One region of the Streptomyces chromofuscus genome, then DNA from elsewhere that is predicted to be linked to it. Evidence: riboswitches for the same ligand, from Rfam matches in the RefSeq annotation. Region 1 holds a riboswitch; the other holds the start of a gene.

Evidence for each region. Region 1 has a riboswitch for glycine ahead of gcvP (aminomethyl-transferring glycine dehydrogenase). Riboswitches for the same ligand answer to the same signal wherever they lie in the genome.
Region 2: linked by a shared signal. The riboswitch ahead of gcvT (glycine cleavage system aminomethyltransferase GcvT) and the one ahead of gcvP (aminomethyl-transferring glycine dehydrogenase) in region 1 are both predicted to bind glycine.

What each region holds. Positions count from the first base shown of each region.
Region 1 covers NZ_CP063374.1:1,319,110-1,327,983, reverse strand. The annotation lists gene IPT68_RS05975 (FHA domain-containing protein) at 33-992, shown strand; gene ftsR (transcriptional regulator FtsR) at 1,035-1,778, shown strand; gene IPT68_RS05965 (bifunctional nuclease family protein) at 2,316-2,789, shown strand; gene IPT68_RS05960 (MerR family transcriptional regulator) at 3,051-3,734, shown strand; partial or broken gene IPT68_RS05955 (DNA polymerase IV) at 3,799-5,237, shown strand; gene IPT68_RS05950 (PRC-barrel domain-containing protein) at 5,159-5,530, opposite strand; glycine riboswitch at 5,645-5,740, shown strand; gene gcvP (aminomethyl-transferring glycine dehydrogenase) at 5,916-8,801, shown strand.
Region 2 covers NZ_CP063374.1:5,732,684-5,741,557, reverse strand. The annotation lists gene IPT68_RS25980 (ABC transporter permease) at 1-299, opposite strand, end outside; gene IPT68_RS25975 (ABC transporter substrate-binding protein) at 396-2,063, opposite strand; gene IPT68_RS25970 (enhanced serine sensitivity protein SseB C-terminal domain-containing protein) at 2,855-3,646, opposite strand; gene IPT68_RS25965 (enhanced serine sensitivity protein SseB) at 3,804-4,583, opposite strand; gene IPT68_RS25960 (AAA family ATPase) at 5,250-5,918, opposite strand; glycine riboswitch at 6,174-6,273, shown strand; glycine riboswitch at 6,274-6,391, shown strand; gene gcvT (glycine cleavage system aminomethyltransferase GcvT) at 6,426-7,544, shown strand; gene gcvH (glycine cleavage system protein GcvH) at 7,654-8,031, shown strand; gene glyA (serine hydroxymethyltransferase) at 8,046-8,874, shown strand, end outside.

The sequences.
Region 1 (8,874 bases):
GGGCATCACGTTGCGGGGGGTCGACGCACCGATTGGGTGGTGCGTGGTGGAAACTGTCTGGTGGATACGGACGTTGTGAGGATGTCCGGGTCGGCCAGAGTGTGCAATCAGGGTTCGTCCTGCCCCACGGGCGGGTCTGTTTCGGTCAAGGGGAATCGCCCGTGAAGTTGTTTGCGAAGTTGTTCGGCAAGAGCGCGCGAGAGGGCCGCGACAACGCGACCGCTCGTCATCGCGCACAGCCTGACGCGGAGGGCCGGCGCCCGCTGTTCCGGGACCAGCTCGCTGGTCCGGGTGGGGACATTTCCGGTGGTCAGGGCGCGCCGTCGGTTGACCCTGCCCAGGCCGGAGGCATAGGTTTCGGGCAACCGTCAACCTCAAGTGCGGGTGGAGGGTTTTCCGCCGACCCGTACGCGTCCCACGCCCCTGCGGGGCAGCCGCGGCAGGAGGATCCATCCATGTCGGCCCTGGTTTGTACGAGGTGCGGTAACCGCAACGCGGAGAGCAGCCGCTTCTGTTCCCACTGCGGTGCGCCGCTGCGGGCGGGGGTGGCGGCCGAGCGTCCGTCCGAGACGACGTCCACGATCTCCATCAGCGGTCTCGAGGCGTACGACGCCGAGGTCACCGGTCAGACGGCGATGCCGACGCTGTCCCCCGAGGCGCAGGCCGCGGTGGACGCGCTGCCGCTGGGGTCCGCGCTGCTGGTGGTGCGGCGGGGGCCGAACTCGGGCAGCCGCTTCCTGCTGGACAGCGACCTGACGACGGCCGGGCGGCACCCGCAGAGCGACATCTTCCTGGACGACGTGACGGTCTCGCGACGCCATGTGGAGTTCCGGCGCAGCCCGGACGGGTCGTTCACGGTGGCCGACGTGGGCAGCCTCAACGGCACCTACGTCAACCGGGAGCGGATCGACCAGGTCGCCCTGTCGAACGGTGACGAGGTGCAGATCGGCAAGTACCGGCTGGTCTTCTACGCGAGCCGGCAGGGCATCTGACCCTCCTCCGAACCCGTCCGGAGGGACTTCCAGGGAAGGTCCATGCGTCACACACCGAGCGGCGGCACCGGGTACGGTGCCGCCGCCACGGACAGCGGGCTGATGAGTATCGGCACGGTGTTGAACGTGCTGCGCGAGGAGTTCCCCGAGGTCACGATCTCCAAGATCCGGTTCCTGGAGTCGGAGGGCCTGATCGAGCCGCAGCGGACGCCCTCCGGGTACCGGAAGTTCAGCGCGGGGGATGTCGAACGGCTCGGGCATGTGCTGCGCATGCAGCGCGACCACTATCTGCCGCTCAAGGTGATCCGTGAGTACCTCGACGCGATGGAGCGTGGGGAGCAGGTACGGCTGCCGACGCTGGGCCGACAGCGTGACGGCGAGGCGGTGTCCGACGTCGAGGCGTCCGACGGGCCGACGGCGGCGCGGATCGGGCGGGCCGAGTTGCTGGCGGCGGCCGGTGTCGATGAGCGGGCGTTCGCCGAGTGGGAGTCGTACGGGCTGCTCACTCAGGTGGCGGACGGGGTGTACGACGCCGAGGCGGTCACCGTTGCGGCGCTCATCGTCGAGCTGGGGCGGTTCGGGATCGAGCCGCGCCATCTGCGGGCGATGAAGGCAGCGGCCGACCGCGAGGCGGGGCTCGTGGAGCAGGTGGTGGCCCCACTGAAGCGGCATCGCAATCCGCAGACCAGGGCGCACGCGGAGGCGCGGGCCAAGGAGCTCGCGAGCCTGACGGTGAAGCTGCATGCGGCGTTGGTGCAGAGTGCGCTCGGGGTTCGGCTGCCCTGAGCGAGGGTGCTGCGGTCGAGGCCGCTGAAGCCCCGGAGCTGCTGGTCCGAGCCCGGCCCGGCTGTGAGCGGACCGGTGGGCTCGCTCGGGGCTTCGAGGCTGCTGGAACGGTTCCGGACAGTGCTGGACGATGCGCCGGGCCGTGCAGGCGGTGCAGTGGTGCTTCAGGCGGGCAGCGGGGCGGTCCGGCATGCCTCCGGGCCGGGGCGGCGGTACCCCCGGCCCCGGCTGTGGCTGACGTGCAGGCGGTGGGCGTCTCCCGGCTGGGCTGTGGCTTGGGAGCCGCGGCTGCCGGGCTGCGGGGCACGCGATCTGAGCGGCGCTGTCGGGGCCCTGAACGGCTGAGCCCTGCCGGAGTCGGAGGTCACGTGTCGGCTGTGGGCGTGCCCGCGCCCTTGAAGGCGGCAGGGGCAGCGAGCTGCTTCGGTTTGCACTCCTTCCCTCGAGGATTCACGAAGGGCGCTGGTGACGGCCGGATCCTGTGGGGGATCGTGGCCCGACTACCCAAACGTCCCGAGCACGGCCTAGGGTTGCTGTGTGAACGAGCTCGATGTCGTAGGTGTCCGGGTCGAAATGCCCTCCAACCAACCGATCGTGCTCCTGCGCGAAGTGGGAGGCGACCGTTACCTCCCCATCTGGATCGGGCCGGGGGAGGCGACGGCGATCGCCTTCGCCCAGCAGGGCATGGCCCCCGCGCGACCGCTGACCCACGACCTGTTCAAGGACGTGCTGGAGGCCGTCGGCCAGGAGCTCACCGAAGTACGCATCACGGACCTGCGTGAAGGCGTCTTCTACGCCGAGCTGGTCTTCGCCAGCGGCGTCGAGGTGAGCGCCCGTCCTTCCGATGCCATAGCGCTTGCCCTGCGCACCGGAACGCCGATCTACGGCAGTGACGGGGTGCTCGACGACGCCGGTATCGCGATCCCCGACGAGCAGGAGGACGAGGTGGAGAAGTTCCGGGAGTTCCTCGACCAGATCTCCCCCGAGGACTTCGGCACCAGCAGCCAGTGAGAAGTGGCCGGCCCGGGCGGACCCGAGGTCCGTGGCGGGCCGGTGTGTGCCGGGCGGCGGCTCGCGGCCCGGCACGTGCCAGTGGCGAGTGAGAGCGTCCTGCGGCTTCCCATCAGAGCATTCGGCTAGCCTTTCCCCGCGGTGGGGTGCGGGAAACCACTCTTAGGGTGATTATCACTCGGCGTGCCGAGTGTGGCGATCGTTGACGCACCCTCGGTGACTGCCTACCGTCGAGAAGGCAGGTCAAGGACGGAGGTCGGCGTGAGAAGCAGCGGCGACGGTACGGCTGGGGGTGCCCCCGGACGCAGTTTTGGGGAGAGCGGTCCGTACCCTCCCCAGAGCTCTCGGCTCCGCCCGAGTGGGGGGTACGCCCCGCACGGCAGGGTGACTGATCACGCTGCGCAGCGACCGACGGCCGTTTTCGGCGGCGGAGGGGCGGCGCCCATGGCGTCCGAGGAGATCGGCTACCGCGGTCCGACGGCCTGCGCGGCCGCCGGCATCACCTATCGGCAACTGGACTACTGGGCCCGCACCGGCCTCGTCGAACCGAGCGTGCGGCCCGCCCACGGCTCCGGGACACAGCGCCTGTACAGCTTTCGTGATGTCGTCGTTCTGAAGATCGTCAAGCGGTTCCTCGACACCGGGGTGTCGCTGCAGAACATCCGCACCGCCGTCCAGCACCTGCGGGAGCGCGGCTTTCGGGACCTGGAGCGGATGACGCTCATGAGCGACGGCGCCACGGTCTACGAGTGCACCTCGCCCGACGAGGTCCACGCACTGCTCCAGGGAGGTCAGGGCGTCTTCGGGATCGCCGTCGGCGTGGTGTGGCGGGACGTCGAGAGCGCCCTGTCGCAGCTGCACGGCGAGCGCATCGACACCGGGGAGACGCTCGTCGGCCACAATCCGGCGGACGAGCTGGCGCGGCGGCGCAACCGGGCCGTCTGAGGCCCTGCGCGCGGCTGCCGGCGGCTGCGGGGCACTGTCAGTGGCGTGAGGCAGCATCGGACATGTGAGAACCGCGCCCACGATCCTGCATCTCGACATGGATGCCTTCTTCGCCTCGGTGGAGCAGGCGTCCAAGCCGAGCCTGCGCGGCAAAGCCGTGATCGTGGGCGGGCTCGGGCCGCGCGGGGTGGTGGCGACCTGCTCGTACGAGGCGCGGGTGTTCGGGGTGCATTCGGCGATGCCGATGGCCCAGGCGCGCCGGCTCGCGCCGAACGCCGCGTATCTGGTGCCGCGCTTCGGCTTCTACCGGACGATCAGCGAGCAGGTCATGGGCCTGCTCCGGGCGCTGTCGCCGCTGGTGGAGCCGTTGAGCCTGGACGAGGCGTTCGTGGACCTGGAGGCCGGGGGGACCGCCTGGGACCGGCAGTCCGCACGGCTGGCGGGGATCAAGCTGCGGGCCGACATCCGGGCCGGCACCGGCCTCACCGGGTCCGTGGGCCTCGCCGCCTCCAAGATGCTCGCGAAGATCGCCTCCGAGCAGGCCAAACCGGACGGTCTGGTGCTGATCGAGCCGGGCACCGAGCGGGCGCTGCTCGGGCCGATGCCGGTGCGGACCCTGCCGGGGGTGGGTCCGGCGACCGGCGATCATCTGCGGCGGGCCGGGATCACCACGGTCGACGAGATCGCCGAGGCGGGCGAGGACGAGCTCGTCCGGCTGCTGGGCAAGGCGCACGGGCACGCGCTGTACGCCATGGCGCTGGCCCGCGACGACCGGCCGGTGGTCGCCGAACGGGAGGCGAAGTCCGTGTCGGTCGAGGACACCTACGACGTGGACATCCACGACCGGGTCCGGGTCGGGCTGGAGGTGCAGCGGCTTGCCGACCGGTGCGTGCGCCGGCTGCGCGGGGCCGGGCTGTCGGGGCGGACGATCGTCCTGAAGGTACGGCGGTACGACTTCTCGACGCTGACCCGTTCCGAGACGCTGCGCGGGCCGACGGACGATCCGGCGGTGGTGCGGGAGGCTGCGGCACGGCTGCTGGAGTCCGTGGACACGACAGGGGGTGTGCGGCTGCTCGGGGTGGGGGTGACCGGGCTGGCCGACTACACGCAGGAAGATCTCTTCGCTCAGGCGGCGGGGGAGCGGGCCGAGGGAGGCGAGGACGACATCGCTGAGGAGGCGGAGACGGAGGAGGCCGAGCCCGTCGAGCGGCGGTGGGCTGCCGGGCACGACGTGCGGCACGCCGAGTACGGGCACGGGTGGGTGCAGGGCAGCGGGCTGGGCAGGGTGACCGTGCGGTTCGAGACGCCCGACTCGGAGCCCGGGCGGGTACGGACCTTCCGGATCGACGATCCCGCGCTGGAGCCGGCGGAGCCGCTGCCGCTGGTTGCGCGAAGACCCGAGCCGCAGGGCTGAGCCGTGCAGGTCACGTCTCCTCCGAGCCGGCCAGCTTGCCGAACTCGCGGTCCGGGAGCGCCGGAGGAGCGGCCACGTCGAGGCCGTAGTGGTGGTAGAGCTGGAGTTCCTGCTCGGGGGAGAGATGCCGGCCCACGCCGAAGTCGGGGGCGTCCTTGATCAGGGCGCGGTCGAAGGGGACGTGCAGACTGCCGTCGATCAGCTCGCTGGGCTCCAGTGGCACGAAGGCGTCCCTGCTGAACAGGCCCGTCCGTATGGCGGCCCACTCCGGGACACCCGTCGCGTCGTCGAGGTAGACCTCGTCGATGGTGCCGATCTTGGTGCCGTGGCGGTCGAATGCCTTGCGGCCGATCAGGTTGCGCGGATCGATGTCGGTCTGCACGGGCCCTCCACTGGCTAGCACCTCATCCGTAAGCACTACGAAAGAGCACAATGCGGAAGGCGGCCACTCGAAGGTCCGGGCGTTGACCTCGCTGGTAGTCTGACAAACGGCTGCTGACCCCGTGCGGGAGAGTCCTCCGGACATCACCGGAGGCGCCGAAGGAGCAAATCCTCCCCGGAATCTCTCAGGCCCACGTACCGCACGGACGAGGTCACTCTGGAAAGCAGAGCGGGTGTCACGGCTCCCGCTCTCACCGACGGTGCAAGCCGGACGTCCCTCGGGCGGCCGGTGAAGCTCTCAGGTTGAGATGACAGAGGGGGAGGCCGTCGGGGCACCCGTGCCGTGGTGTCCCTCGAAGGTCGCGTCAGACCAGGAGGCCTCCGCAATGACCGCCCATCGCATTCCGCTCTCCGAACTCGAAGCGGGCATCCCCTTCGAGCAGCGCCACATCGGGCCCGACCAGGAGGCGCGGGCCAAGATGCTCGCGCAGGTCGGCTACGGCTCGCTCGACGAGCTCACCGCCGCCGCGGTACCGGATGTGATCAAGAACGCCGACGCCCTGGACCTGCCGGGCGCCCGCACCGAGGCCGAGGTGCTGCGCGAGCTGCGCTCCCTCGCCGACCGCAACCAGGTCCTGGGGTCCATGATCGGCCTCGGCTACTACGGGACGATCACCCCGCCCGTCGTCCTGCGCAACGTCATGGAGAACCCGGCCTGGTACACGGCGTACACCCCGTACCAGCCGGAGATCTCGCAGGGCCGCCTGGAGGCGCTGCTGAACTTCCAGACCGTGGTCGCCGACCTCACGGGCCTGCCGACCTCCGGCGCCTCCCTGCTGGACGAGGGCACGGCCGCGGCCGAGGCGATGGCGCTGTCCCGGCGCATGGGCAAGAACAAGAAGGGCCTGTTCCTGGTCGACGCGGACGCGCTGCCGCAGACCATCGCCGTGATCGAGACCCGCGCCGAGCCGACCGGCGTCGAGGTCGTCGTCGCCGACCTCAGCGAGGGCATCCCGGCCGACGTCGCCGAGCGTGAGATCAACGGCGTGCTGATTCAGTACCCGGGCGCCTCCGGCACCGTGCGCGACATCAAGCCGGTCATCGACCAGGCGCACGAGCTGGGCGCGCTCGTCACCGTCGCCGCCGACCTGCTGGCGCTGACGCTGCTGAAGTCGCCGGGTGAGCTGGGCGCCGACATCGCGGTCGGCACGACGCAGCGGTTCGGTGTGCCGATGGGCTTCGGCGGGCCGCACGCCGGTTACATGGCGGTCCAGGAGAAGTTCGCGCGCAGCCTGCCCGGGCGGCTCGTGGGCGTGTCCGTCGACGCCGACGGGAACAAGGCCTACCGGCTCGCACTGCAGACGCGTGAGCAGCACATCCGGCGCGAGAAGGCGACCAGCAACATCTGCACCGCGCAGGTGCTGCTGGCGGTGATGGCCGGGATGTACGCGGTGTACCACGGGCCCGAGGGCCTGAAGGGCATCGCGCGGCGCACGCACCGGTACGCCGCGATCCTCGCCGCGGGCCTCCGGGTCGGCGGCGTCGAGATCGTCGACGGCGCCTACTTCGACACCGTCACCACGCGAGTGCCGGGGCGTGCGGCCGAGGTCGTCGCCGCCGCGCGCGAGAACGGTGTCAACCTGCGGCTCGTGGACGCCGACCACGTCTCCATGGCCTGCGACGAAACCACCACGCGGGCCGAACTGGCCGCCGTGTGGGCCGCGTTCGGCGTCGCGGGGGACATCGAGGCGCTGGACGGCGTCGCGGAGGACGCGCTGCCGGGCGGGCTGCTGCGCACCGACGACTACCTGACCCACCCGGTCTTCCACCAGCACCGCTCCGAGACCGCGATGCTGCGCTACCTGCGCCGGCTAGCCGACCGCGACTACGCGCTCGACCGCGGCATGATCCCGCTGGGCTCCTGCACCATGAAGCTCAACGCGACCACGGAGATGGAGCCGGTCACCTGGCCGGAGTTCGGGCAGATGCATCCGTTCGCGCCCGCCGAGCAGGCCCAGGGATACCTGACGCTCATTCGTGAGCTGGAGGACCGTCTCGCCGAGGTCACCGGGTACGACAAGGTGTCGTTGCAGCCCAACGCGGGCTCGCAGGGCGAGCTGGCCGGACTGCTCGCCGTGCGCGGGTACCACCGGGCCAACGGCGACGAGCAGCGGACCGTGTGTCTGATCCCGTCGTCGGCGCACGGCACGAACGCCGCGAGCGCCGTCATGGCCGGGATGAAGGTCCTCGTCGTGAAGACCGCCGAGGACGGCGAGATCGACGTCGAGGACCTGCGGGCGAAGATCGAGCAGTACCGCGACGAGCTGTCGGTGCTGATGATCACCTACCCGTCCACGCACGGTGTGTTCGAGGAGCACGTCGCCGACATCTGCGCCCAGGTGCACGACGCCGGCGGGCAGGTGTACGTCGACGGGGCCAACCTCAACGCGCTGGTGGGGCTGGCGAAGCCGGGTCACTTCGGGGGCGACGTCTCCCACCTCAACCTGCACAAGACGTTCTGCATCCCGCACGGCGGCGGTGGGCCGGGCGTCGGCCCGGTGGCCGTACGGTCGCACCTGGCGCCGTACCTGCCGAACCACCCCCTGCAGCCCGAGGCCGGGCCGGAGACCGGGGTGGGGCCGATCTCGGCCGCGCCGTGGGGGTCGGCGGGCATTCTGCCGATCTCCTGGGCCTACGTGCGGCTCATGGGCGGCGAAGGGCTGAAGCGGGCCACGCAGGTGGCCGTGCTGAGCGCCAACTACATCGCCAAGCGGCTGGAGCCGCACTACCCGGTGCTGTACACCGGTCCGGGCGGGCTGGTCGCGCACGAGTGCATCATCGATCTGCGGCCGTTGACCAAGGCGACGGGCGTGAGCGTCGACGACGTGGCCAAGCGGCTGATCGACTACGGGTTCCACGCGCCGACGATGTCGTTCCCGGTGGCCGGGACGCTGATGATCGAGCCGACCGAGTCCGAGGACCTGACCGAACTCGACCGGTTCTGCGACGCGATGATCGCGATTCGGGCGGAGATCGAGAAGGTCGGGGCGGGCGAGTGGCCGGCCGACGACAACCCGCTGCGGAACGCTCCGCACACCGCCGCCGCGCTGGGTGGCGCGTGGGAGCACGCGTACTCGCGTGACGAGGCCGTCTTCCCGGGCGGGGTGTCGGTGGCCGACAAGTACTGGCCGCCGGTGCGGCGCATCGACCAGGCGTTCGGTGACCGGAACCTGGTGTGTTCCTGCCCGCCGTTGGACGCGTACGAGGACTGAGGCGGCGCGGGCCGACGACGGCCGCGGCAGGCCGGCCCCTGACGAGGGCTGAGGCCGGCCGGCGCGTCGGCGC
Region 2 (8,874 bases), 4.4 Mb from region 1:
TCGACGGTGGCGGGGAAGCGCAGCGTGAACTCGTCCCAGACCGGCTGTCCGGTCTGCACGGAGGTACCCAGGTCGAGTTCGGCGATTCGCTTCAGGAAGCGCCAGTACTGGATGTACAGGGGCTGGTCGAGCCCCAACGCGCGATTGATGCGCGCCACTTCGGCCTCGGTGGCCCTCTCCCCCAGGATCGCTGAGGCGGGTCCGCCGGGCAGCCGGTTGAGCCAGAGGAACAGCAGAACCGACAGGCCGAGCAGGGTGGGTATGAGCTGGAGCAGTCTTCGTACGACGAGACGCAGCACCCCGCATGCCCCTTTCTTACGTATGTGCCGTCACGAACAGGTCCGCCCGGCCGCCGAGGTCAGCAGCCGGACGGACCCGTTCACCGTGCCTGATGCTTACTTGAAGGAGATTTCCGCGAAGTTCTCCTGAGTGAGCGGGGAGACCTTCGGCGGGTTGACGTTCTTGGCGAAGGCGATGGCGGGCGGCGAGGACGAGATCGGCACGCCCGGCAGGTACGCCATGATGGCCTCGTTGGCCTTCTTGTACGCGGCGGTGCGCTCGGCCTCGTCGGCGACCTTCGAGCCGGCGTTCACCGCGTCGAAGAGCGCCTTGTTCCGGAAGCCCCACTGCTTGTCGTACTCGGCGAACCAGGTGCCGATGAAGTTGTAGCCGTCGTTGAAGTCACCGGTCCAGCCCAGCATGTGCAGGGCGCAGGAGCCGGCCTCGGTGGCGTCCAGGTAGTCCGGGGCCCACTTCATGGGCTTCGGCGTGACCGTGATGCCGGCCTTCTCCAGGTCGGCCTTCATCAGCTCGAACAGGTCCTGCGGAGCAGGCATGTACGGGCGGGTGACCTCGGTCGGGTAGCAGAACTCGATCTTGAGGCCGCTCTCGCCCGCGGCCTTCAGCAGGCTCTTGGCCTTGGCCGTGTCGTACGCGTAGGTCTTGACGCCCTCGGAGTAGCCCTCGACGGTGTCCGGCATGAACTGCGTGGCCACCTTGCCGCCCTCGGGCAGCTGGGTCTTGACCAGGTTCTCCCGGTCCAGGGCGTGCGCGATCGCCTGGCGCACTTCCTTCTTCTTCAGCGCCGGGTTCTTCTCCTGGGTCATGCCCAGGTAGAAGAGGTTGAAGACGCCACGGGTCGGGACCTGGAAGCCTTCGCCCTCGAGGGTCTTGACGTCGGCGGGCGCCACCAGGTCGTACCCGTCGATGTCGCCGGCCTGCAGCGCCTGCCGGCGGCCGTCCTCGGTGTCGATGGTGCGAATGACCAGGTTCTTGACCTTGGCCTTCTCACCCCAGTAGTCGTCGAAGCGCTGAAGGGTGACTTCCTTGTTGCCCTTGTTCCACTTCGTGATCTTGTACGGGCCGGTACCGGCGACCGTGCCGGCCTCCTGGCTGTACTTGGGGTAGGTGATCGCGTCGCCCTTGGCGGTCGCCTCCTGGGCCTCGTACGCCTTGAGGGCCTTCGGCGAGTGGATGGCCAGGGCCTGCAGGGAGAAGCCGCCGGGGAGGTTGGCGGAAGGCTTCTTGACCTCGATGACGGCGGTGTTCTCGTCCTTCGCGGTGCAGGACTTGTAGTTCGCCTCCGGCGTCTCCTTGTCCTCGTTCTTCGCGAAGCCGCCCATGATGGTCTGCCAGTAGTACGAGACCGCGCTGGACTGGTAGGTGCCCTTCCAGTTGAACCAGTGGTCGTAGTTGGCGCACACGGCCGCGGCGTTGAACGCTTCACCGTCGTGGAACTTCACGCCCTTGCGGAGGTTGAAGGTCCACACGGTGCCCGCGTCGTTGCTCTCCCAGGTCTCGGCGAGGCCGCCGACGAGCTTGCTGCCGCCCGACTCGTGCTCGAGCAGCGCCTCGAAGGCCTGGCGGGTGACCCGGAAGGTCTCGCCGTCGCTCGCGAGCGCAGGGTCCAGCGAGCTCGGGTCGCCGGGGGCGCCGAACACGAAGGTGTCCTTCTCCCCCTTCGAGTCTTCCTTGTCTCGCTCACTGGCACAGCCGGTGGCGATCAGACCGACCGCCAACGCGGCCGTGATCGCCCTGGCGGCGCGGGATCTGAGTATGCGCATAGGTCGGCCACTCCGGGTTCCGCTGAGGGGAATGCAATGTTGACCGCCTGAACACTACAGACGGGACCGGCGCCCGAGAACAGTCCGCATAGCGGTGATACCTACCTGAGATCTGAACACTCGATAAATGGGAAGCTACCGGTACATCAAGGGTAGGCGCGATGAACTTGCCGCACACAGCCGGGAGTTGCACATAGGGCCTGTTAGGGTCCCTTACCCGTGGCCGACGGGTCGAATCGACGGCCCGTGGAGGGGGACGGAGACTGTCGACCCGAACGTCCGGGCACACTGACGGCGCGCGGCCGGCCCTTTCGCTCCCCCCCCCCGCCTCTACGTGGCCACATCGACCGATCAAGTTCGGTCAGATCCCGTATCCCACCGCAATCCCGACATCCATCCGCTGGTCACGTCTCACTCGACGCACTGCACGGATCAACTGTTGGGCGCCGAAAAACCCTGGCGCTCCCGGAGACACGGGAACCAGCATGCAAGAAGAGTGGAAGCGCAATGCGGGCGCGACATGGGCTGCTGCGGCCCTCCTGACCGGCATGATGGTCGCGGTCCAGGGACAGCCCCCGCGGGGACGACCGGCAAGTACAACTCCGCCAAGGTCGGGGAAGCCAAGGGCAAGCACTACGGCTGCACGACTCCCAAGGCCGCGTACCAGCGGTTCAACATCCGCACAGAGCGCGACAACTCCAGGTACCGACCCGTGGCCCACTCAAGGACATGGAATTCTGCATCTGCCGACGCCGCGGTTGATGATGGAGCGGTCCAGAAGAGGCCAGTGCTCAGTTGGACGGTGGATACCCGTACCCGCGGGCGGCCTGGGACGGGCCCGCGTGGGCCTCTCGGTCGTAGAAGGGGCGGGCGTTGGCGCGCAGCCACATCGCGACCGGGTCGTACTCGTCGGACATCGCGACCGTCGACACCGGCAGTCCGTCCGGGACCGCGCCGATCGACTGCTGCATCATCGCTCGCACCGAGTCCACGGCGGGCGGGGAGGTGTCGTACACGTCGAGGCCGATGGCGAGGTACGGCGCGCCGAGCGCGGGCTGGACCCAGGCGCGGCGCAGCGAGCGGACGGCCGGGGTGCGGTGGGCGTTCTGCGACAGCAGGGCGTAGAACTGCGGGATCTGGATGGCGGGTTCCGACAGCCGCAGGGGGCCGGCGGGCTGGCGGTCGAGGCCGGTGGCGATGCGGCGCAGATCCAGCCAGGGGATGCCGACGCCGCCGCCGGGGGCGTGCGGGTTCAGCCAGATCCCGTAGTGGTCGGGGTAGAGGGTGCGGGCCACGTCCAGGCCGTCGACCACCTCGTACGAGCGGTTCCAGCCGCTGGCCGACAGCTCCTGGGCCGAGGTGACGCAGGGGGCGTAGCCGTAGCCGTCGACCTCCATGTTCCCGTACTGGGCGTCGGGGCTGCCGGCCTGACCGTGCCACAGCAGCATCCAGACCTGGCCGGAGTGGGGGGTCGCGAGGGCGCGCAGGAGTGCCTCGTAGGCGTCGTGGCGCCCCGGCGTCACCTGGCGCAGCATGTGCTCGACCTGGCCGGCCGCGGCCGTGCCCGTGCCGCTCGCGCTCACTGTTTACCGCCCCTTCGTGCAACGCCCTTTTCGAGCCGTGACCCTAGCTTAAGGGCGCCCACCGACTCGGGGACTGTCTCGTTTCGGCGAGCGCGGGTCGTCCGTTGCTGGTCGCGCGGCTCCCCGCGCCCCCGGGTCCGCCGTCCGCGGAGGTGTTTCACCGGCTCCGCTGGTAGAAGGGGCGCACCCGCTCCCGCATCCAGGTGACCACCGGGTCCTGGGCCACGTCCATCAGGACCAGGTTGACCGGCCATCGCACGGGAGTGCTGCCCAGGGCGCGGCCCAGGGCGTCCAGGGGTGCGGCGCGCAGGTCCCCTTCCCACTGGGAGAGTTCGACGCCCACGAACATCACCGGGTCGGCCGTCTCGATCGCCGCCAGGCAGCGGCGGGCCGTGGTCACGACGCCGATCGACTCGAACTCCGCGGACGCCGCCGTGAGGAAGTCCACCGGGTCGTCCTGCCAGTCGGGCTGGAAGAGGCGGACCCGGCCACCGCTCGCGGGGCCGTCGAGGGGGGTGCGGCCGGCGCGGCCGAGTTCGGCGACCGCGGCCGGGGGGAGCGGGATGCCGACGACGCCGCCGGGGTTCACCGCGATGCCCGCCTGCGGGGGCAGGCCGCGGGCGAACTCGACAGCGGGGGCGATGGTGTACGACATGTGGGCGCCGACGACCTGGCGGAACTGTTCCTCGGAGCTGAAGACCGGGACGTAGGCCTGGCCGTCGATCTCCATGCTCGGCAGGTCGAGGGGGCCGCTGTGGGGGCCGCCGCCGTTGGGCAGCGGCACCCACACGAAGCTGCGGCCGAGCACCTCGACGATCCGGCCGCCGGCCGACGGGACACCGAGGGAGGCCGACAGCACCTCCTCCAGCTCGTTGCCGGGCCATCCGCCGTGCGGATGCGGGTGCGCCTGCGCCGGAATGTCCTCCGGGAAGTCCATCTGCCTACCGCCTGCTCCGTACCAGTGCCATCGGCTGAAAAGGCTAACCCGCCCGCCGCGTCGCCCCACACAACGATCCGGCACGGGGCACCGGGCGTGGCCGCAGCCGGTGGACCGTACCGGCGCCGGACCACCCCCGCCTCGGACTCGGGCCGTGAAGCCGGACCGGTGCGGGGCCGCACGCGGCGGAGTGTCGGACAGTGGGCGCCCGTGAGGCCGATACCGCCCGGCGTACCCACCGCCGCGCCGTCGAGCAGGCGTCGGACCTCTGGCCGGTCCGGCCCGGTGTGCCCCCACCGCCGCGCGCTCGGGTGGGGGTCAGCCCGTGAAGCCGATGCGACCCGGCGTGCTCCCGCCGCGCGGTCAGGTGATTGTCAGCCCGTGACACCCCATCGGCCCAGCATGCAGGCCACCACCGCGCGGTCCGGTGGGGGTCAGCCCGTGAAGCCGACGCGACCCGGCGTGCTCCCGCCGCGCGGTCAGGTGATGGCCAGCCCGTGACACCCCATCGGCCCAGCATGCAGGCCACCACCGCGCGGTCCGGTGGGGGTCAGCCCGTGAAGCCGACGCGACCCGGCGTGCTCCCGCCGCGCGGTCAGGTGATTGTCAGCCCGTGACACCCCATCGGCCCAGCATGCAGGCCACCACCGCGCGGTCCGGTGGGGGTCAGCCCGTGAAGCCGACGCGGGTCAGCGTGTCGGCCGCCGCGCGGTCGAGCAGGATCGCGGCGCCGCAGCCGCGCGGCAGGGCGCCGCGTTCGGTGCGCCGCAGCAGGCGGCCGGCGGCGCGGCGGTGGCGCAGGAACGCGTACCGCGAGACGCCGCGGCCGCGTTCGCGCTGGCCGGCCAGGGCCTGCTCGGCGGTGACGTCGAGCAGCAGCAGGTGCAGGGTGCCGCCGCGGCGGCGGGCCTCGCGGGCCAGCCAGGCGCGCACCCAGGCCTGCGTACCGCAGTCGTGGACGACGACGCCCTCGCCGGTACGCACGGCGCGGCGCAGGCCGGCGTAGTGCGCGAGGCGCACGAGGGGGCGGTACACCGCGTACGGCAGCCAGGGCGGCGTACGGCCGTCCCAGCGGTCGCGGGTGTCCTGGGAGTCGATGCGCCGGCCGCGGACCGCCCGCCGCATCAGGGTGGACTTGCCGCTGCCCGGCAGGCCGGTGATCACGACGAGGTCGCGGGGGCCGAAGAGCAGGGCGTGCGGGCTGCGGCCCGCGCGCTCGCGCAGGTCGCGGACCACGGGGGACGGCAGCGCGGCGCCCGCCTCCCGGGCCGGGGCGGTCGGCTGCTCGGGCAGTGCGAGGCCCGCGGTGGTCGCGTAGGCCGTGGTCCTGTTCACCGTGATCGTCCTCCCCTGGGGCGGTTCACGAGTTCCCGTCCCCGTCGAGTGTAAAGAGAACGTAATACGCGGCGTCTCGCGTTTCCGTCCGCTTCCCGCAACAGGCCTGCTACAGCACACTGTGCCCGCCTGTGGACGCTGTGTGTCCTCCTGTGGGCATGTGCACCCCCTGTGGCAGGTCCCCCGTGAAAGATCCCCCTGCCGCCCCGCGGTGATGCGTGCAATGATGAGCGCGCCAACTGCATACCGGCCGCTTGAATCCGCGCGGGAGAGTTCCCAGGCACGTCGTGACTGGGACGCCGAAGGAGCAAGTCCCTCCCTTGAATCTCTCAGGCCCCGTTACCGCGCGGGCGAGGCACATCTGAAAAGCGGGCTGCTGCCGCAGTGGCTCCACCCAAGGTGCAAGTCCTGGTCACCGTCCGTCAGGGGTGGTCATGGCGAACCTCTCAGGTTCCGATGACAGATGGGGAGGAACGACCTCGCCGTCATGCCTTGGGAGAACGACCGATGAGCAGCACCGCACCCCGTCGCACCGCGCTCGATGCCCTGCATCGTTCGCTGGGCGCGACCATGACCGACTTCGCCGGCTGGGACATGCCCCTGCGCTACGGCTCCGAGCGCGACGAGCACCTGGCGGTGCGCACGAAGGCCGGGCTGTTCGACCTGTCGCACATGGGTGAGATCACGGTCACCGGCCCGCAGGCGGCCCGGCTCCTCAATCACGCGCTCGTCGGCAACATCGCCTCCGTCGGCGTGGGCCGCGCCCGCTACACCATGATCTGCCGGGCGGACGGCGGCATCCTCGACGACCTGATCGTCTACCGGCTCGCCGAGACCGAGTACATGGTCGTCGCCAACGCGAGCAACGCGCAGACGGTCCTGGACGCCCTGACGGAGCGCGCGGAGGGCTTCGACGCCGCCGTGCGCGACGACCGGGACGCCTACGCGCTGATCGCCGTGCAGGGCCCCGAGTCCCCCGGCATCCTCAAGCAGCTGACCGACGCCGACCTCGACGGACTGAAGTACTACGCCGGCCTGCCCGGCACCGTCGCGGGCGTCCCGGCGCTGATCGCCCGCACCGGGTACACCGGCGAGGACGGCTTCGAGCTGTTCGTGCAGCCGGAGCACGCCGTGGCGTTGTGGGAGGCGCTGACCGAGGCGGGCGCGGGCGCCGGCCTCGTCCCGTGCGGCCTGTCCTGCCGGGACACCCTGCGCCTGGAGGCGGGCATGCCGCTGTACGGGCATGAGCTGTCCACCTCCCTCACCCCCTTCGACGCGGGGCTCGGCCGGGTGGTGAAGTTCGACAAGGAGGGCGACTTCGTCGGCCGCGAGGCCCTCGCCGAGGCCGCCGCCCGCGCGGAGGCCAGCCCGCCGCGCGTCCTCGTCGGCCTGGTCGCCGAGGGCCGCCGCGTCCCGCGCGCCGGGTACGCCGTGGTCGCCGGCGGCGAGGTGATCGGCGAGGTCACCTCCGGCGCCCCCTCCCCCACGCTGGGCAAGCCCATCGCGATGGCGTACGTCGACGCCGCGCACGCGGCGCCGGGCACGCCGGGCGTCGGCGTGGACATCCGGGGCACCCACGAGCCGTACGAGGTCGTGGCGCTGCCGTTCTACAAGCGCCAGAAGTAGACACTGGGCTCGGGCCCTCCGTGACCCGGCACACGTTTCGCCTGCTCACAGGCAGTACCAGCAGTCCCCCATTCACCAGCACTCCCGCGCGTACAGGAGAATTCAGGCCATGAGCAACCCCCAGCAGCTGCGCTACAGCAAGGAGCACGAGTGGCTGTCGGCCGCCGAGGACGGCGTCTCGACGGTCGGCATCACCGAGTTCGCCGCGAACGCCCTCGGTGACGTCGTCTACGCCCAGCTCCCCGAGGTGGGCTCCCAGGTGACCGCGGGCGAGACCTGCGGCGAGCTGGAGTCGACCAAGTCGGTCAGCGACCTCTACTCCCCGGTCACCGGTGAGGTCACCGAGATCAACGAGGACGTGGTGAACGACCCGTCCCTGGTGAACTCCGCCCCCTTCGAGGGCGGCTGGCTGTTCAAGGTGCGCATCGCGGAGGAGCCGGCCGAGCTGCTCTCCGCCGACGAGTACGCCGCCCACACCGCCGGCTGAGGAGTCGTAGCGAGATGTCCGTCCTCAACACCCCCCTGCACGAGCTCGACCCGGCCGTCGCGGCGGCCGTCGACGCCGAGCTGCACCGCCAGCAGTCCACGCTCGAGATGATCGCCTCGGAGAACTTCGCCCCCGTGGCGGTCATGGAGGCGCAGGGCTCGGTCCTGACCAACAAGTACGCCGAGGGCTACCCCGGCCGCCGCTACTACGGCGGCTGCGAGCACGTCGACGTGGTCGAGCAGATCGCGATCGACCGCGTCAAGGAGCTGTTCGGCGCCGAGCACGCCAACGTGCAGCCGCACTCGGGTGCCCAGGCCAACGCGGCGGCGATGTTCGCGCTGCTCAAGCCCGGCGACACGATCATGGGCCTGAACCTGGCGCACGGCGGGCACCTGACCCACGGCATGAAGATCAACTTCTCCGGCAAGCTCTACGACGTGGTCGCCTACCACGTCGGCGAGGACGGCCGCGTCGACATGCACGAGGTCGAGCGGCTCGCCAAGGAGGCCAGGCCGAAGCTGATCGTCGCCGGCTGGTCCGCCTACCCGCGGCAGCTGGACTTCGCGGCGTTCCGCCGGATCGCCGACGAGGTCGGCGCGTACCTCATGGTCGACATGGCGCACTTCGCCGGTCTGGTCGCCGCGGGCCTGCACCCCAACCCGGTGCCGCACGCCCATGTCGTCACCACCACGACCCACAAGACGCTGGGCGGCCCGCGCGGCGGTGTGATCCTGTCCACGGCCGAACTCGCCAAGAAGATCAACTCGGCGGTCTTCCCCGGTCAGCAGGGCGGCCCGCTGGAGCACGTGATCGCCGCGAAGGCGGTCGCCTTCAAGGTCGCCG